DNA from 3 places in the Paenarthrobacter ilicis genome. Region 2 is predicted to be linked to each of the others. Evidence: riboswitches for the same ligand, from Rfam matches in the RefSeq annotation. Region 2 holds a riboswitch; each other region holds the start of a gene.
The links. Region 2 has a riboswitch for S-adenosylmethionine ahead of metX (homoserine O-acetyltransferase MetX). Riboswitches for the same ligand answer to the same signal wherever they lie in the genome.
Positions count from the first base shown of each region.

Region 1: it holds a riboswitch for S-adenosylmethionine, as region 2 does, so the genes downstream of both, JOE60_RS15990 (DUF1737 domain-containing protein) here and metX (homoserine O-acetyltransferase MetX) in region 2, are expected to answer to the same signal.
Region 3: it holds a riboswitch for S-adenosylmethionine, as region 2 does, so the genes downstream of both, JOE60_RS11640 (aminotransferase class V-fold PLP-dependent enzyme) here and metX (homoserine O-acetyltransferase MetX) in region 2, are expected to answer to the same signal.

Region 1 is NZ_JAFBCD010000001.1:3,498,939-3,504,817, forward strand. It holds gene JOE60_RS15980 (aromatic amino acid ammonia-lyase) at 1-802, opposite strand, end outside; gene JOE60_RS15985 (NtaA/DmoA family FMN-dependent monooxygenase) at 802-2,130, opposite strand; SAM riboswitch class IV at 2,296-2,409, shown strand; gene JOE60_RS15990 (DUF1737 domain-containing protein) at 2,423-2,683, shown strand; gene JOE60_RS15995 (rhodanese-like domain-containing protein) at 2,680-3,090, shown strand; gene JOE60_RS16000 (O-succinylhomoserine sulfhydrylase) at 3,091-4,299, shown strand; gene JOE60_RS16005 (endonuclease domain-containing protein) at 4,510-5,334, shown strand; gene JOE60_RS16010 (UDP-N-acetylglucosamine 1-carboxyvinyltransferase) at 5,439-5,879, opposite strand, start outside.
Region 2 is NZ_JAFBCD010000001.1:1,389,350-1,395,228, reverse strand. It holds gene JOE60_RS06370 (hypothetical protein) at 1-513, shown strand, start outside; gene metX (homoserine O-acetyltransferase MetX) at 535-1,656, opposite strand; SAM riboswitch class IV at 1,670-1,786, opposite strand; gene JOE60_RS06360 (bifunctional o-acetylhomoserine/o-acetylserine sulfhydrylase) at 1,975-3,291, opposite strand; gene JOE60_RS06355 (VOC family protein) at 3,518-4,156, shown strand; gene JOE60_RS06350 (CPBP family intramembrane glutamic endopeptidase) at 4,279-5,052, opposite strand; gene JOE60_RS06345 (histidine phosphatase family protein) at 5,115-5,795, shown strand; gene JOE60_RS06340 (DeoR/GlpR family DNA-binding transcription regulator) at 5,842-5,879, opposite strand, start outside.
Region 3 is NZ_JAFBCD010000001.1:2,545,931-2,551,809, reverse strand. It holds gene JOE60_RS11650 (metal-dependent transcriptional regulator) at 1-615, opposite strand, end outside; gene JOE60_RS11645 (class I SAM-dependent methyltransferase) at 625-1,455, opposite strand; gene JOE60_RS11640 (aminotransferase class V-fold PLP-dependent enzyme) at 1,593-2,987, opposite strand; SAM riboswitch class IV at 3,021-3,134, opposite strand; gene hisN (histidinol-phosphatase) at 3,308-4,120, opposite strand; gene rsgA (ribosome small subunit-dependent GTPase A) at 4,175-5,290, opposite strand; gene aroA (3-phosphoshikimate 1-carboxyvinyltransferase) at 5,293-5,879, opposite strand, start outside.

The DNA of each region.
Region 1 (5,879 bases), 2.1 Mb from region 2:
GCCGCACCGCCGCAGCCGACTCCTTCTGTCCGTCCACCGCCTTGGCCGCCTGGATGGCGGGCGAGAACGGGCTGAGGTTGCCGCCGTCGTCGTACCTGGCGATCGCCTCAAGCGAGAGTGACAGTGCGACGTCGGCCAACCCGGCCAGGTGCTGCAATCGCACCAGGGCGAGCGTCCCCGCACCTACGGAGTACGCGTTGGCGCTCACCAGTGCCAACGCTTCTCCGGCCCCGAGTTGCAGGGGCTGCAGGCCGGCGTCGGCGAGAGCTTTGGCCCCGGGCACCACGGTGCCATCGGCTTGGAAGGCTTGCCCCTCACCCAGCGCAACGGCGGCGACGGCGGCCAGCTGGGTGAGGTCGGACGAGCCCACGGATCCTTCGCGCGGGATGGCGGGGAAGACTCCGCGGTTGAAGAGTTCGGCGTAAAACCGGGCGGTGCTGGCCCGGACGCCCGAACCGCCGCGGCTGAATCCAACCAGGCGGGCCAGGATGATGGAGCGCGCGGCGGCGCGGTCCAGGTACTGGCCCACGCCGCTGTTGTGATACCTGACCACCTGGACCTGATAGGCCAGGAGTGACTTCTCCTCCACAGCCGTATCCCGGCCCGACCCCAGCAGGGTGTTCAGCCCATAGACGCGTTGACCGGAGGAAGCAGCGCGCTCCACCACTTCACGGGATCGGCCAATGAGGGCCAGGACGTCCTGGGTGAGCTCCACCCGTGCTAGGGAATCGGACGCAGCCCGGGCAATATCCCCAGCACGGACATGTGCCGTTCCCAGCAGGAGAGTGTCATGTGACGCCATCAGAAATCCAGGAGGTTCTGGCGGAAGCCACCGTTGCCGTAACTCTTCCTCAACAGGCCGCGGCGGCGCAGCTCGGGGGTGAGCTTGTCCAGAACGCCGTGGACTGTGGCGGGATCCACGAAGCCGGAGAAGAGGAAACCGTCGCCGCCCACGGCAGCACCCGTTTCTTCCAGATAATCGGCAATCTCCTCCGCGGTGCCAATGATCGAATCGCCAGCGCCGCCGCTGCGGGCCTGGAGGATCTGCCGGAGCGTGGACCCGGGAGGAGCCGCCTTGGCGAAGTGCTCCAGCGTGCCTTGATTGCTGTTGGTGCTCAATTCCGGCAACGGAGCGTCCAGGTCGAATTGCTTGAAGTCGATCACCGAAAGATAGGAGATGGAATTCAGCTGGCTGTCGATGTCGCGCTGGGTCAGTTCCCGCCGCTGGGCACGGAGTTCCCGGGCTTCAGCGGTGGTTCCCACCACGGTGGGCTTCAGAACAAAAAGTACCTTGACGGCGTCGGGATCCCTTCCTGCCTTGGTGGCCTCGGTACGGATCGAATCACGGTAGGCCTTCATGCCGTCCACACCGCGGGCCAAGGCGATGGCCACGTCCGCGTGCCCACCTGCGAAAGCCTTGCCGCGGGGAGAGGCGCCGGCTTGAACCAGCACGGGCTCCTCGGGCAGGGGTGCAGTGTTCAGCGGGCCCCGGACGGAGAAGAAATCACCGGTGTGATGGATGGGATGCACTTTGTTGTGATCGGCGAAGACGCCGGCGGAGCTGTCCTCACGGATCGCGTCAGGTTCCCAGCTACGCCACAGCTGCCTGACCACGTCCACGAATTCCTCAGCCTTTTCGTACCGTAGGTCGTGCTCGATCTGCTGGTCCAACCCGTAGTTTTGCGCGGCGAGGTCGCTGCCGGAGGTCACCACGTTCCAGCCCAACTGGCCGTCGGAGAAGTGCTGCAGGGTGGCCAGCAGCCGTGCAGCAGTAAACGGCGGGTAGAAGGAAGCACTGACGGTGGGAACAATGCCCAGGTGCTGGGTGGCTGAGAGCAGGTACGGAACCAACGCCAAAGGATCGTGCTTGGGCGCGAAGGATGCGTGGGCCAGGGAAACCTCGGCCGTGCCCCCGTAGGTGTCCGGAACAGTCAGCGAATCCTCAATGATGAACAGGTCCAGGCCGGATCGCTCGAACGCGCGCACCGCCTCCTGGTACAGGGCTGGCTTCTTCCAGTCATAGCCCAGGCTGTAGCCCGGAGTTCCCCAGCCCTGGACGCCAAATCCGTGGCCTACAAACCATCCAAAATGCAGCATGGGCTCGAGTGTAGAACTGCTCTGTCCGTTCACCGCGACCTGATTTCTTGCGAAGTTACAGGGGGACGTACTGCGTCAATTATGCTCCCGGGAGGTCACAAAAGGACCCAGCCCAAGGCATTGCCGGTTACGCAACATGACGGTGGTGATTCTGCCTCCAAGTGCGCCCAAGCGCTGCGAAATGCTACGTTTTTCTTGAGTAATGAGTACCAGCGCGAAGCCCTGACTTGCTGGTCGGCAACCCTCTCTCCGGCGGGGTGCCTCAGGTGACTACTCGGCGTATCGGACAAATTCGAACTGCAAGCGTGACTGAGGAGCACCAGCTATGCCTGAACCCACTGAAGAAAAACTTTCCTACCGCCTGATAACGGGCCCGGATAACCGCGAATTCTGCGAGCGCATCAGCGCGGCCCTGGCTGAAGGCTACGTCCTCCATGGCAGCCCGGCAGCAACGTTCAACGGTGCCCAGGTCATTGTTGCCCAAGCCGTTGTGCTGCCCGCCGCCATCGCGAGTGCCGACGCCGCGGTGGCAACCGCCGTCGACGAATTGGAAGGCGACGACGAAGCATTCGAGGGACACGCATGAGCTACGCAGGTGACCTGAACCCGCAGGATGCGTGGGCCAAGCTTGAGGAGGGCGCCATTTTGGTGGACGTCCGCACCGAAGCCGAATGGGCCCACATCGGCATCCCGGACACCAAGGCAACGGAGAACGATCCCCTGTTCATCCAGTGGAACCTCGCCGGAGGAATCCCCAACCCCAGCTTCATCGAGGACCTGCAGCAGCAGGCTCCGGAGGGTGACGGCGTCGAACTGGTGTTCCTTTGCCGTTCAGGGCAGCGGTCAATCTCCGCCGCCACGGCAGCAACGCAGGCCGGCTTCACCGCCTACAACGTTCTTGAAGGCTTTGAAGGTGAGCCGGACCGCTATGGCGAGCGCACTGTCAATGGTTGGAAAAACCGCGGCCTGCCGACGAACCTGGGGACCAACTAAATGACTTTCAATCCCGACGCCGCCGGCTGGAGCCCCGACACCCAGGCCGTACGCGGTGGACTTGACCGTACCAATTTCCAGGAAACGTCCGAGGCCGTCTTCCTGAACTCCGGCTTCGTTTACGAATCCGCGGCAGCAGCCGAGCGCGCTTTTACGGGCGAGGACGAACGATTCGTCTACTCCCGATACGGCAACCCGTCGGTGGCCACCTTCCAGGAGCGCCTCCGACTGCTGGAAGGCACCGAAGCTTGCTTTGCGACCGCGTCGGGCATGTCCGCGGTCTTCACCGCATTGGGTGCCCTGTTGGCAGCAGGCGACCGTGTGGTGGCCGCCCGGTCACTGTTTGGCTCCTGCTTTGTGATCCTGAACGAAATCCTGCCGCGCTGGGGCGTGGAAACGGTGTTTGTTGATGGCCCGGACCTGGACCAGTGGCGCGAAGCCCTGGCTGAGCCCACCACTGCGGTGTTCTTCGAATCGCCGTCAAACCCCATGCAGGAAATCGTGGATGTTGAAGCGGTCAGCGCGTTGGCCCATGCTGCCGGAGCCACCGTGGTGGTGGACAACGTGTTTGCCACGCCGCTGTTGCAGCGTTGTGGCGACCTGGGCGCTGACGTGATTGTGTACTCGGGGACCAAGCACATTGATGGCCAGGGACGCGTCCTGGGTGGCGCAATCCTGGGTACCAAGGAATTCATCGATGGGCCCGTGAAGCAGCTCATGCGGCACACCGGCCCCGCACTGTCCGCCTTCAACGCATGGGTGCTGACCAAGGGCCTGGAGACCATGGGCCTGCGTGTGGGCCACAGCTCGGCCTCCGCCTTGAAGATCGCGGAATGGCTGGAGCAGCAGCCCGCCATCAGCTGGGTCAAGTACCCGCTGTTGAAGTCCCACCCGCAATATGAGCTCGCGGCACAGCAGATGAAGGCCGGCGGAACAGTGCTGACCTTCGAGTTGTCCCCGTCCTCCGGGCGTTCCGCAAAAGAAGCCGCCTTCGCTTTGCTGGACGGCCTGGGGGTCATCGACATTTCCAACAACCTGGGTGACTCCAAGTCGCTCATCACCCACCCGGCCACCACCACCCACCGCGCCATGGGCCCGGAGGGTCGCGCAGCAATTGGGCTGAGCGATGGCGTGGTGCGGTTGTCCGTGGGCCTTGAGGACGTTGAGGACCTGATTCTGGACCTGGAAAAAGCCCTCAAACAGGTGTAGGGCCGCCACGATGGTGTGGTTCGCCGGGCATCGGTAGGCCAACGCGGCACTTTCTGCTGGATCATCGCCTAGGACAGTGGGGCGGAAGCACGGGCTTCCAGGGTTTCACCAAGTGGGGAATTCGATGATTCAGCAGAAATTGCCATGACCTTATCCACATAAGACAGGCTCCCCGGTCCCAACAGTCTCGCGCCGTGGCTGGCTGTCCCTATGGACGCACACGAATTCTTGGTTTCAGTGGGTGGAGTGGCAAAAGTCAGTCTCCTTAGAGGACACGGTTACGGACCAGCGGAACTCCGGAAGATGGACGGAGCGTACCAACCCCGGCACGGCATCTGGGCATTACCTTCCGCGGATAAGGAGTATCTCTCTGCTCTTGTGCACAACGGATACCTCACGTGCGCCAGTGCGGCCGTCCGCTATGGGCTCTGGCTCAAAGACCAGCCAACACGTCTCCACTTGGCAACAAGGCATAACCGCGGCGGTGGATTCATACGGCATGGTGGCCTGCGGCTGGGTTCGGAGGGACTCTTGCCCGTCGCCTCCTTGGAAGACACTGTCATCCATGCCTTGACTTGCCTGTCCGACGTCGATGCCATTGCAATGGCAGAGTCGGCGATGAAAAAGTGCGGAGTTGCCCGGGACGTCCTTGAAAGTGAGCTGACAGCCAACTACTTCGGAAATGCGAGGAGGAGGTTGCGCATGGCCGATGGCCTGTCCGAATCCGTCCCGGAAATCAGCGCCCGAATACTGTTCGAAGCGGAGGGACTTTCCTTCAAACGCCAAGTCCGCATCCCAGGCGTGGGCCGGGTGGACACGCTGGTGGACGACTGGTTGATCGTGGAGGTCAACGGCTATAAGTTTCACAGCTCAAGGGCTGCGTGGAGAAAGGACATGGGCAGATTGAACGCCGCGCAGGCCCTGGGATTCCAAACATTGGCCTTTGCCCCGGAAGAGATCTGGAATTCTCCGGACGAGGTCATGGCCCAGATCCGCAGGCTCTTGGCGCGAGGAAAACCGCAGGCGCGGGCTTGAACGAATTTCTGCTGGATCATCGGCCAGGGCAGCAAGAGGAGAGTCCGGAGTTCCGGGGTTCCACCACGTGCGTAGGCCGATGATCCAGCAAAAAGGGCTGGAGCTTAGTCCTGGAAGTACTCGATCTTGGCACCGATGGTGTTCAACCGCTCGGCCAGGTCCTCGTAGCCGCGCTCGATCACGTAGATGTTGCGCAGCTCGGAGGTACCGCGTGCGGCGAGCATGGCCAGGAGAAGGCAGGCGGCAGGGCGGAGGGCTGGCGGGCAGCCGATCTCCGCAGCACGCCACTTGGTGGGCCCGTTCACGTAGATGCGGTGCGGGTCCAGCAACTGAACCTGTGCGCCCAGCTTGTTGAGCTCCGTCAGGTAGATGGCCCTGTTTTCGTAGACCCAATCGTGGATCATGGTTTGGCCTTCGGCGTTGCCAGCGATCACAGCGAAGAAGGGCAAGTTGTCGATGTTCAGCCCGGGGAAAGGCATCGGGTGGATCTTATCCTGCGGTGCCTTGAGCTCGGAGGGCTTGGTGGTCACGTCCACCAACCGGGT
Region 2 (5,879 bases):
CGTCGCCTCCAGAACAACGAGTACCGCGGGCCGGGGTATCCCCCGCAGAACCTGCCGGGTCAGGGTAACCAGGGGCAGGGCTACCAGGGCCAAGGTTACCCGGGACAGGGTTACCCGGGACAGAATTACCCCAACCCCGGTTACCCTCCGCAGAACTACCAGGGGCAGGGCTACCCGGATCAGAACTACCCTCCGCAGAACTATCCTGGGCAGAACTATCCTGGGCAGAACTATCCTGGGCAGAACTTTCCCGGGCAGGGTTTCCCCACCCAGGATTACCAGGGGTATCCCTCCGGGCCGGCCACCAGCCGCCCCGCGGGCATGGACCCGCAGTCAGGCCCGTCGTCGAACGATCCGGCGCAGTCCAACGCCCCACAGCCCCTGCCCACCGGCAGCTCTGAGCCCCAAGGCTTCCGCGCGCGGCGGCTCGCCGAGCTGGACGCAAAGTTCACCAACGGCGAGATCGCCATGGAGGACTACATGCGCCAGCGCGGGGAGATCATGCGCGGCTAGCACTGCCGCCCCGCTGCTGCCTCAGGCGAAGAAGGCCTGGCGGAGTTGGGTTGAGAGTTGGCCGATTTCGGTCAGGAAGCCGTCGTGCCCGATCGGTGCCTGGATGCGGTGAACCTCAACGTCCCCGGGCAGGGCCGCGGCGAGCTCCTCGGACTGGGCCGGGAAGTAGAGCCTGTCCGTATCCACTGCGGCTACAAAGAACTCTGCCGTGGCACGTGACAGTGCGACCTCCAGGTTTCCGCGGCCGCGCGTTACATCGTGGGACATCAGTGCCTCCGTGATGGCCACGTAGCTGTTGGCGTCGAACCGCTTCACCAGCTTGGTGCCCTGATGGTCGAGGTAGCTTTCCACCTGGTAGCGGCCACGTTCCGCCAGGACCGCTGCCGCGAGGGGAGTCTCCTGATGCTGGGCGTCCCGGCCGAACCGGAGGTCCAGTTCCAGTGCCGAACGGTAGGTGATGTGGGCGATCCTGCGGGCCAGGGCCAAACCGTCCTCGGGGGCCGGACCGCCGTAGTAGTCGCCGTTGTTGAAATGCGGATCCTGCCGGATGGCGAGCGTTTGGGACTGCGCGAATGCGATCTGTTCGGCCGTGCTGTAGGCACCCACGGAGATGACACCGCAGCGTTTCACGCGCTCGGGCAGCGTGACTGCCCATTCCAACGCCCGGGCGCCGCCCATGGAGCCCCCCAGCACTGCGTGCCAGGCGTTGATGCCCAGGACGTCGGCCAGCCGCGCCTCGGCCAGGGTGCTGTCCCGGAGGGTGACCAAGGGGAACCTGGACCCCCAGGGCTTGCCGTCCGGCGCCTCTGTGGACGGGCCGGTACTTCCGTAGCAACCGCCCACGATGTTGATGGACACCACAAAGAACCTGTCGGTGTCCACGGTCGCACCGGGGCCCACCAGCTGTTCCCACCAGCCTTCCTCGGCCGTGTCCCCGCGGGCTACGTGCGTGCTGCCGGTCAGGGCGTGCTGGATGAGCACCGCGTTGGAGGCATCAGCATTCAGCCTGCCCCATGTCTCGTAGCCCAGCACAACGTCCGGCAGGTAGCCGCCGGCCTCCAGCTCCAGGGAACCTATTCTGGCGTACTTGACTGTTCCGTCCTTTTCCCCGGACGTAGGGAGAGCTGTAGCAGTAATGGTCATTCCTTAAAACCTCACCTCGCGCTTGCCTGCCGCCTTGCGTGCGACAGGCCAGGTCTTCACCCGGGGCACCCCGCCGCGGAAGGAGGGTTGCCGGCCAGCAAGCCGGGGCTGTGTGCTGGCACTCATGACCTAATACGTAGAGTCTAGGAAAAAGACCACTGTTCTGGCGAAGAATGTGACACCAGTGTGACGGTTTGGGGCGTCATGGTTCACGGAACAGCCCTCTGGGGCGCCGCCTGACGAATTATCGTCGATCAGGCGGCGCCCTTGGCGTGCTGCCGGGGGCGCGACGGCGTGCCCTGTGCGCGCGTCCTGGCGTCAGGCGCCCTTCGCGGCCCGGAACCCGGCCTCGAGGTCAGCCAGGATGTCATCCACGTGCTCAATGCCCACCGACAAGCGCACCAGTCCCGGGTTGACGCCGGCCACGTTCTGTTGCTCGGCAGTCAGTTGGCTGTGCGTGGTGGACGCCGGGTGGATGACCAAGGAGCGGACGTCACCGATGTTGGCTACGTGGGAGTGCAATTCCAGTCCGTCCACAAAGCGCTTGCCTGCCTCAACGCCGCCCTTGATATTGAAAGCAACGATTGCGCCCGTGCCCTTGGGGCCATACTTCCGGCCACGGTCGTACCACGGGCTGGACGGCAGGCCCGCATAGGCGACCGATTCGACGTCGTCGTGGGCTTCCAGCCACTCGGCCACTTTCGTGGCGTTCTCCACATGCCTCTCCACGCGCAGGCTCAGTGTTTCCAGGCCCTGCGCGATGAGGAAGGCATTGAACGGCGAAACCGCGGAGCCGAGGTCACGAAGCAGTTGGACGCGCGCCTTCAGGACATAGGAGAGGTTGGCGCCCAGGGCTCCGTCCTTGCCCAGGTCCCGGGCGTAGACCAGCCCGTTGTAGCTGGGATCGGGGGTGTTGAACCCGGGGAAGCGCTCCGGGTCCTTGCCGAAATCGAAGTTTCCGGAATCCACGATCACGCCGGCGATTGCCGAGCCGTGGCCGCCGAGGTACTTGGTGGCGGAGTGGACCACAATGTCCGCACCCCACTCGATGGGACGGATCAGGTACGGCGTGGAGAGGGTGTTGTCCACGATCAGCGGCACGCCCGCCTCATGGGCGGTCCGGGCAACGCCTTCAATGTCCAATACGTCCTGGCGGGGATTGGAGACGACCTCGCCGAAGAAGAGCTTGGTGTTGGGCTGAACGGCGTCGCGCCACTGATCCAGGTTGTCCGGATCCTCCACGAAAGTCACGGAAATCCCGAACTTCTTCAGGGTGTGTGCCAGCAGGTTGTAGGTTCCGCCGTAAAGGCTGGGGCTGGCCACGATGTGATCGCCGGCCTCCGCGATGTTCAGGATGGCGAAGGTTTCGGCAGCCTGGCCTGAGCTCAACAGCAGGGCACCGAGGCCACCTTCCAAGCTGGCGATCCGCTGCTCCACGGCCTCCTGGGTGGGGTTTCCGATCCGCGTGTAGATGGGTGCCAGCTCTGCCAGGGCGAAGCGGTTGGCCGCACTCTCAGCGCTGGGAAAAACGAATGACGTGGTCTGGTAGATCGGGAGGGAACGGGCGCCCGTTGCGGCGTCCGGTGCCTGCCCTGCGTGGATCTGGCGTGTTTCGAATGACCATCCTTGTGACATGGAAATCTCCTTTTAGTGGCGCACGGAATCAGGGTGAATGACAGTGTGGTGTGAGCTGTCGCCAGTCTAGGAAGCGTCCGGGGCCTTGGACAGCTTTATGACGCTGCCGGTATCTTTCTGTCGTAACGCGTCATTCCATGACGCTCCCATACCCCGCGAGCCATGTCCTATGTTAGTTAGGCATGGCTTAGCTGAGACCCGAATCACAAAGTGCCAAGATGAAGCCATGCGCATGGATCACGTCTCTTACGCCTGTGAACGAGATGGCCTTTTGGCCACTACCGAACGAATTTCCGCGGCTCTCGGAGTGGACGCAGTCCGGGGTGGAGTGCACCCGCGCTTCGGCACCCGGAACATGATCATTCCCCTCGCGGACAACAAGTACCTTGAAGTGGTGGAGGTCCTGGACCACCCCGCTTCAGACAAAGCACCTTTTGGCCAGGCAGTAAGGGCCCGCTCGGCTGCCGGTGGCGGCTGGATGGGCTGGTGCGTGGCTGTGGATGACCTGGCCCCCTTCGAAGAGCGCCTGGGACGCGCCGCTGTCCCGGGCAACCGGAAATTCCCGGACGGCCGCGAGTTGGTCTGGCAGCAGATTGGCATCCTCGGCCTGATCGCTGATCCCCAGGTGCCGTACCTGCTCAAATGGGAGGGCGACCCCACCCTGCACCCGTCCAGGGCGTACGAAAGTGAAGTCAAGATGTCCAGCCTCACCATCGCCGGCTCGGCAGAACGCGTCACCGAATGGTTGGGCGAGCCAGTGGAGAAGCCACTGGAGGACGTAGCTGTTCAGTGGATTGCTCCGCGTGGAACGCCCGGCATCATGGCGGTCACGTTCGAAACCGCCTCAGGGGCAGTCACCATCTGACCCTGTCCGCCCCGGCATCGTCCCTCACGGGAGCGGTCCTGCCCGGAAACTTCGGCCGCCATCAGCGGGTGCCAATGACGTCACCCATCGATGGCGGCCGGATACATTTAAGGGCCTTGCGCTTAACCTAAGCCGATGGCCTTGCCGAACAAACTGAAGCCCACAAAGGCCACAATATCCAGGATGGCGTGCGCAATGACCAACGGCATCACGCGTTTGGTCCTGGTGTAGATCCAGGCGAACACCAAACCCATCACCACGTTGCCCAAGAACGGCCCGAAGCCCTGATAGAGGTGGTAACTCCCCCGCAGGAGGGCGCTCACCACAATGGCAACCGGCGTACTCCAGCCGAACTTCCCAAAGCGGTCCATGAGGTAGCCCACCACAATGACTTCCTCCACAATGCCGTGGCGGATGGCAGACAGGATGAGCACGGGAACGGTCCACCAGTAGGCGTCCAGGCCGCTGGGAACAATGGCGGTGGTGATCCCCAACGCCCGGCCCGCCGCATACAGTCCCAGCGATGGGATCCCGATGATGGCTGCCAATCCCAGGCCGTGCAGGAGATCCTTCCCGGGCCGCGCAACGTTGAATCCGAGGCGGGCGAACGCCGAGCCCCCGGCTTCCTCCGGCCGCCTGGTCCCGTGCGTTGAGAGGAAGTAGAACACCAAAGCCACTGGCACCAGCGCGAACACAATGTCCAGCAACTGGTAGGTGAGGTCGAAGTACTCACGCGTGCTCTGGGACCTGTTGAGGGTGGATGTGCCTTCGGCCAAGGGGGCGCGGGACAGCTTGTCCAACAGTTGGACCACGGAGTACACGGCCGACTGACCCAAGGACAGGCCCAGGACAATCAGTACTTCGGCGCGCAGCCGGCGACGGGAAGCGAGGAGCATGTTCCTATCTTGCCCGCAGTTCCTGCCACTTTGCCGGGAGACACCGCCCTATGCTTGGTGGGATGGGTTCCCCGGAGAAAATCTTCATGATCAGGCATGGCCAATCTGCCGCCAACGCCGACACGTCCATCTACAACTGGGTCCCGGACTACAGGATCCCGCTGACCGATCTGGGTGTGGAACAGGCACGGGTGGCGGGCCGGGAGCTTCGGCGCAAGCTCGATGGCGAACAGGTATGCGTCTACGTTTCGCCTTATCTGCGTGCCTACCAAACGCTGGAAGCCCTGGACCTGGGGGACGCGGTCCAGCGGGTCATTGAAGAGCCCCGGCTGCGCGAACAGGACTGGGCCAACTTCCAGATCGCCGGCGACATCCAGGCACAGCAGGACCTGCGCAACCTCTACGGCCACTTCTTCTACCGCTTCCGCGAGGGCGAGTCCGGCTCGGATGTCTACGACCGCGTCTCCTCTTTCATGGAGACCCTGTACCGGCACTGGCAGAAACCGGACTATCCGCAGAACACGTTGCTGGTGACCCACGGACTGACCATGCGTTTGTTCTGCATGCGCTGGTTCCACTGGACCGTGGAGTACTTCGAGTCGCTGAACAACCCTGACAACGCCGAGTTGCGTACGTTGATAAGGAACGACGGCGGCCGGTACAGCCTCGATACCCCGTTCAGCCAGTGGGCGCCCCGGGACGTTGACGATTCCGTACTGGATGCCCCACGGATGACGTTCTAGCGAAGCGCGCTTTCGGTTAGCAAGAACGGCATCGCTCGCCCGGGCATCAGCTGGGCTGGGCTACGGTTACTTCCGTGCCTGCAG
Region 3 (5,879 bases), 1.2 Mb from region 2:
AGGGTTGCCGATACGCACCACCAGGGCACCACCGAAGGGCTTGCGTCCCAGAATCTCGATCGGAGCGTCCAAGGCTATTTCTTCGGTGGCCAGGTAGCGAAGCAATTCCGGGTTCTCGTCACTGATTCTGGTGATGCGGCCGGAATGTCCCTTGTCCAGTTCAATCATTTGATAGGCATGCGGGAGATCCACTGTGCCGTCCGCCGCGGGAATGGGATCGCCGTGGGGGTCGCGCAGTGGATGGCCGAGCTTGGCAGACATCCGTTCGATGAAGGTGTCCGACACAGCATGCTCCAGCATCTCGGCTTCATCGTGGACCTCGTCCCAGCTGTATCCGAGTTCCTCCACCAGGTAGGTTTCCAGGAGCCTGTGCCGTCGCACCATGGCGAGGGCAAGCTGCCGCCCTGATTCCGTCAGCCGGATGGCGCTGTAGGGCTGGTGGTTGACCAAGCCTTGGTCCTTGAGCTTACGGACCATCTCCGAAACCGAGGAGTTCGCTACACCCAGCCGCTGGGCAAGCTGGGAGGAGGTGATGGGCTTGTCCTGCCACTCCGTGAAGGAGTAGATGACCTTGACGTAGTCCTCTATCGAGGAGGAGGGCGTACTGGTCTTCACGTCACCAGCCTACCGTGGGGCCGTCCGAACCACTTTGCGGGCCCGCCAGGTTTGCGTCAAATAGGGCAAAGGAACGGTGTCCCCGGGAGCGTGTCTCAGGTGTTCGTACAGGTACCATTCCAGGTTTCCCAGCACCTTCTGGCGTGTAGCCTGATCCGCGCGGAGGTAGTAGCTGCGTGATTTGGTGAGTTCCATGATGGCTTCTGGTGTCAGGCGGTCCTCCCAGCGCGTATGGTGGCTTTCCAGATCGGTGAATTCCGGGCCTGTAACCGGCCTGAAGCCAGGTTTGTGGACATCACCGGCGTGCATGATCCGGGACAACCGGTGCACCCAGGGAATTGAGGTGTCCAGCTGGTTCCAGATCAACCCCAGGACACCTTCAGGGGACAGGATGCGTGAGAGTTCAGTGCTTGCAGCCAGCGGATCGCACCAATGCCAGGCTTGGGCAACGCTGACGACGTCGAATGTTGAGTCCGTCAGGCCAGTTGCCTCGGCCGTGCCCTCGCGGGCGTCCACCTCGGGGTACGCCGAGCGCAGTTGCTCCAGCATGTCCCGCGAAGGGTCCACCGCGGCTACGGTCAATCCGCGTTCAACAAGAAGGGCGGTAAACTTTCCGGTGCCGGCGCCGATGTCGGCTGCCGATGAGGCCCGGGCAGGGAGCAACCAGTCAACGGAGTCTGCCGGGTACCCCGGCCGGACACGGTCGTAGTGCTCGCCGCCATCCTGGAAGCTCCGGCCGAGTTCGTGCCTGCGGCCAGCCTGCAACTTCGGGCCCTTGGGCCCAGCCGGGCCGGGTACTGACCCGACGCCCTTCGGTGCCTTCGGTGAACTGCTGGCCACGCGGATCTCCTTCGCAGGGTGTAAAAGCAAACCCTACGAATTTACCGCAGTGCCGGCCGTTCCACCCCGGGTCGCACGTGCTTGGTCGCACACGCTTGGTCGCACGTGCTTGATCGCCCGAGCTTAATCGCCCGCGCCTAGTCGATGGTGCAGGGAGCGGCGCCAGCGGTTCCCGGAGTGTTCGGTGCCCAGTCCGGGTAGCTGCGGTGATCATTGGCAGGAACCCAGCGGCCCTCATCCACCACGTAATCCCAGCCGAGGCCGTCCACTGTCAGGGCTTCGATGCCGGCCAGAAGCCTGGAGGCATCCTCCAGCCGTGAACCCACGCCGAAGCTGGCGCGGAGCGAGCCCGAGGGCAAACCCAGCCGCTTGAGCAGGGGGTGGGCGCAGAAGCGGCCGTCGCGAAGGCCCACTCCATGTTCCGCTGCCAGATAAGCGGCCACCAAACCGGCGTCGAATCCCTCCACCGAGAAATTAACAACGCCAATGGTGTCCGTAGAGTCGCTGAAGATCTGGTGCACCGTGACGCCGTCCAGGGCTTCCAGTCCGGCTACCAGGTAGCTGCGGATGGCGGCTTCGTGGGCGTGCCATGCTCCTTCGTCCAGAGCGGCCAGGACTTGCGTTGCACGGGCCAGGGTTGCTGCGCCAAGAACGTTCGGCGAACCACCCTCGTGGCGGGCGGGACCGGTGGCCCAGCTCACCGAATCCAAGCGGGCCTCACGTACTGCCCCGCCGCCGGCCAAGTGGGGTGTTCCGGCGTCGAGCCAGTCAGGACGGCCCACTACGACTCCGGCGCCAAAGGGTGCGTACAGCTTGTGGCCGGAGAACACCACATAATCCACGTCTGCCTGCGCGATGTTGATGCGACGGTGTGGCGCCAACTGTGCCGCATCCACCACAATCCGGGCGCCGTATTGATGCGCCAGGGCGGCCAACTCCGCGATGGGCAGAATTTCGCCGGTGACGTTCGACGCTCCCGTAACGGCCAGCAGGCTCACGCCGCCCTGGGCCAGCTCGGCCCGGAGGTTGGCTACCGTCTCCTTCAGCGTCTTGGCTGCCACGACGCTCCTGTGGGGCACAGCCTGCCAGGGGAGAAGGTTGGCGTGGTGCTCAATGTCGAGGTAGAGGACGTCGCCTGCAGGTTCGCCGTCCACCAGGGGGAGGCATCCTGCCAGCAGGTTCAACGAGTCAGTGGTGTTGCGGGTGAAGATCACTACGTCATCAGCGCGGCCGCCCACGAACTCGCGCACGATGTTCCTGGAGTTCTCGTAGACGGATGTACTGATCTGCGACGCAAATCCAGCACCACGGTGGACGCTTGCGTAGTAGGGGAGGACCTCGTTGAGGTAAGCCGACACGATGGTCAGCGCCGGAGCCGAGGCTCCATAGTCCAGGTTTGCGTACCGGACGTGTCCACCCTGGATCAGTGGCGCCTGCAACTCGGCGCCTGTGACGGCCGCCAGTGGGCGCGCAGCAGCAGTGGTGAATGCAGCAGCGGAAGGGATCGGGGATTTAATCGTGGCAGTACTCATCAGACCTCATTCAAGAGGGACGCCCGCAAGGGGAATCCGCGCTTGCCGCATCCGTTCCGGACCGGCCGGGTCGTCACCCGGGGCACCCCACCGCGAATGGAGGGTTGCCGGCCAGCAAACCGGGGTTTAGCGCTGGCACTCGTGACCTGTAAAAAAGATTAGGGCACTCCCGGGAGCTGTCAAAAGCCGGGGGTAAATGTTAAGCCCATTGTTACGTTGGGCCTGATGTGAAGGATCTGGCGAATAAACGAACGGCGGCAGGGCCGAAAAGGGCCCAACCGCCGTCGAATATTCAGTAATGGTTCCAAAGCCGGGTTCTCTTAGAGGAGGTCATCCACTGCCGGATTGAGCCGCTTGAGGACCTCTGAGTGGAGAATCGAGTTCGTGGCAAGTGCGTTGCCCCCGAAGGGTCCGTCTTCGCCTTCCAGGGACGTGAAGCGTCCTCCGGCCTCCGTGACGATGGGAACCAGCGCCGCCATGTCGTAGAGGTTGAGCTCGGGCTCGCAGGCGATGTCGACTGCTCCCTCCGCAACCAGGCAGTATGACCAGAAATCGCCGTAGGCACGTGTACGCCAGATATCCTCTGTGAGCCCTATGAACTCATCGAGGTTGCCGCGTTCCTTCCATCCGGACAGGCTCGAATATGACATGGAGGCATCCGCCAGGGAGGACACATTCGAGACCCTGAGCCGGGTGGCCGAGGCCAGGGAGCGCCCCATATAGGCGCCCATGTCCTTGGCGGCCCACCAACGTTTACCCAGGGCCGGAGCGCTGACGACTCCCACAACCGGCTCGCCTTCGTCCACCAGTGCGATCAGGGTTGCCCATACCGGCACGCCGCGCACAAAGTTCTTGGTTCCATCTATGGGATCGATGATCCAGCGGCGCGAACCGTGGCCGCTGCTGCCGAACTCCTCACCGAGGACGGCATCACGGGGACGGGAGCGGGACAGTTGCCCGCGGATTGCTTCCTCTGCCGCCTTGTCAGCGTCGGTGACCGGGGTCAGGTCCGGCTTGGTCTCGATCTTCAGATCCAGCGCCTTGAAGCGATCCATGGTCTGCGCATCGACGGAATCGGCCAGGACGTGGGCCAGGCGCAAGTCATCGTTGTAGGTGGAAACGGGTTGGGTCATGCCACCAAACTATCCTGAAACGCAAGGATCAGGGGGAGGTGCGGCCCGTAACCATCAGTTGACGGTGCCGAGTTCCTTGGCTTCCTTGGCTTCCAGGCGCGGATCGGCTCCGAGCAGGCGGCGGAGGGACGCCAGCCGGGCCGGACCTGAGGGGCCCGCATGACCATCGGCCACCCAGGAGTCCAAGCCGCAATTGATGGCCGTGGCGTCGTGCTTGCATCCGCGTTCGCAGGTCTCGGTGCCAGGCTCCAGATCGGGGAAGGAATGCAGGATCCTGTCCGGGTCCACATGTGCCAGGCCGAAGGACCTGATGCCCGGCGTGTCAATGATCCAGCTTCCGGAGGGAGCATCAGCCAACTTCAACGCCAAGGCTGAGGACGATGTGTGCCGGCCACGCCCCGTGACGGCATTGACGCCTCCGGTTGCCCTCTCAGCGCCGGTCAGGGCGTTGACCATGGTGGATTTGCCCACGCCGGAGTGTCCCAGCATGACCGTTACCTTGCCGCCCAGGTGTGAGCGAAGCTGGCCCACGGCGTCCCTGTCCAATCGTGCGGAAAGTCCGTCGTCCGATCGGGCATCAATACCGCCGGCCTCTGAATTCGCTGTCCGGCTGATGATGACGGGGAAGTCCAGGCTCAGGTAGTTGGCCAGCAACTCGGTGGGGTCCTTGACGTCCGCCTTGGTGATGAGAAGCAGTGGTTCAATCCCGGCGTCGTAGGCTGCCACCAGGGCCCGGTCAATGAATCCCGTCCGTGGTTCAGGGTTGGCTGCGGCCACCACAATGACCAGTTGATCGGCATTGGCAACCACAACGCGTTCGATCGGATCGGTATCGTCAGCGCTTCGGCGCAGCAGCGTGCGACGTTCCTCCACCCGCACCAACCGGGCCAGCGTGTCTGCGGAGCCGGATACGTCGCCCACCAGGGCTACAAAATCTCCGGGAACCACCGGATTCCGGCGCAGCTCACGGGCGCGGGCGGCGATGATGACCCGCTCGTCGGATGTGTCCTCGTCAACCACGGCCCTGTACCGCCCACGGTCCACTGTGATGATCCTGCCTATGACGGCATCATCGTGGCTGGGGCGGTCCTTGGTGCGTGGCCTGGAACCTTTTTTGTTGGGCCTGATCCGGACATCGGACTCGTCCCAGGAACGTGCATCGCGACCCATGACTACTTGCCGGCCTCTTCCTCGCCCGTGGACTGGAGCATCCTCATCCACATCTCCGGGAAAGCGGGCATGGTCTTGGACGTGGTGGCGATGTCCTCAACCTCTACGCCTTCCACGGCAAGGCCCAGAATTGCTCCGGCGGTGGCCATCCGATGATCAGCGTAGCTGTGCACCACCCCGGCATGGAGTGCGGCAGGACGGATGATCAAGCCATCAGCAGTCTCTTCCGCATCCCCTCCCAAGCGGTTGATCTCAGCCACCAGGGCGGCGAGGCGGTCAGTTTCGTGGCCCCTGAGGTGGGCGATGCCGGTCAAGCGCGACGGACTGGTTGCCAGGGCGCAGAGCGCCGCCACTGTGGGGGCCAGTTCCGACGTCTCGTCAAAATCCGCGCCGTTGATAGTGGGGCCGCCCGTGACGGTCAGGGTTCCGTTGTCCAAGGAAACCGTGGCACCCATCTGGGCCAGGATGGAGCGCCAAAGGTCGCCCACTTGTGTTGTGCCCGTGGGCCAGTTGGGAATCCGGACGGTTCCGCGCGTTGCCAGCGCGGCCGCCAGGAACGGGCCCGCATTGGAAAGATCCTGTTCAATCC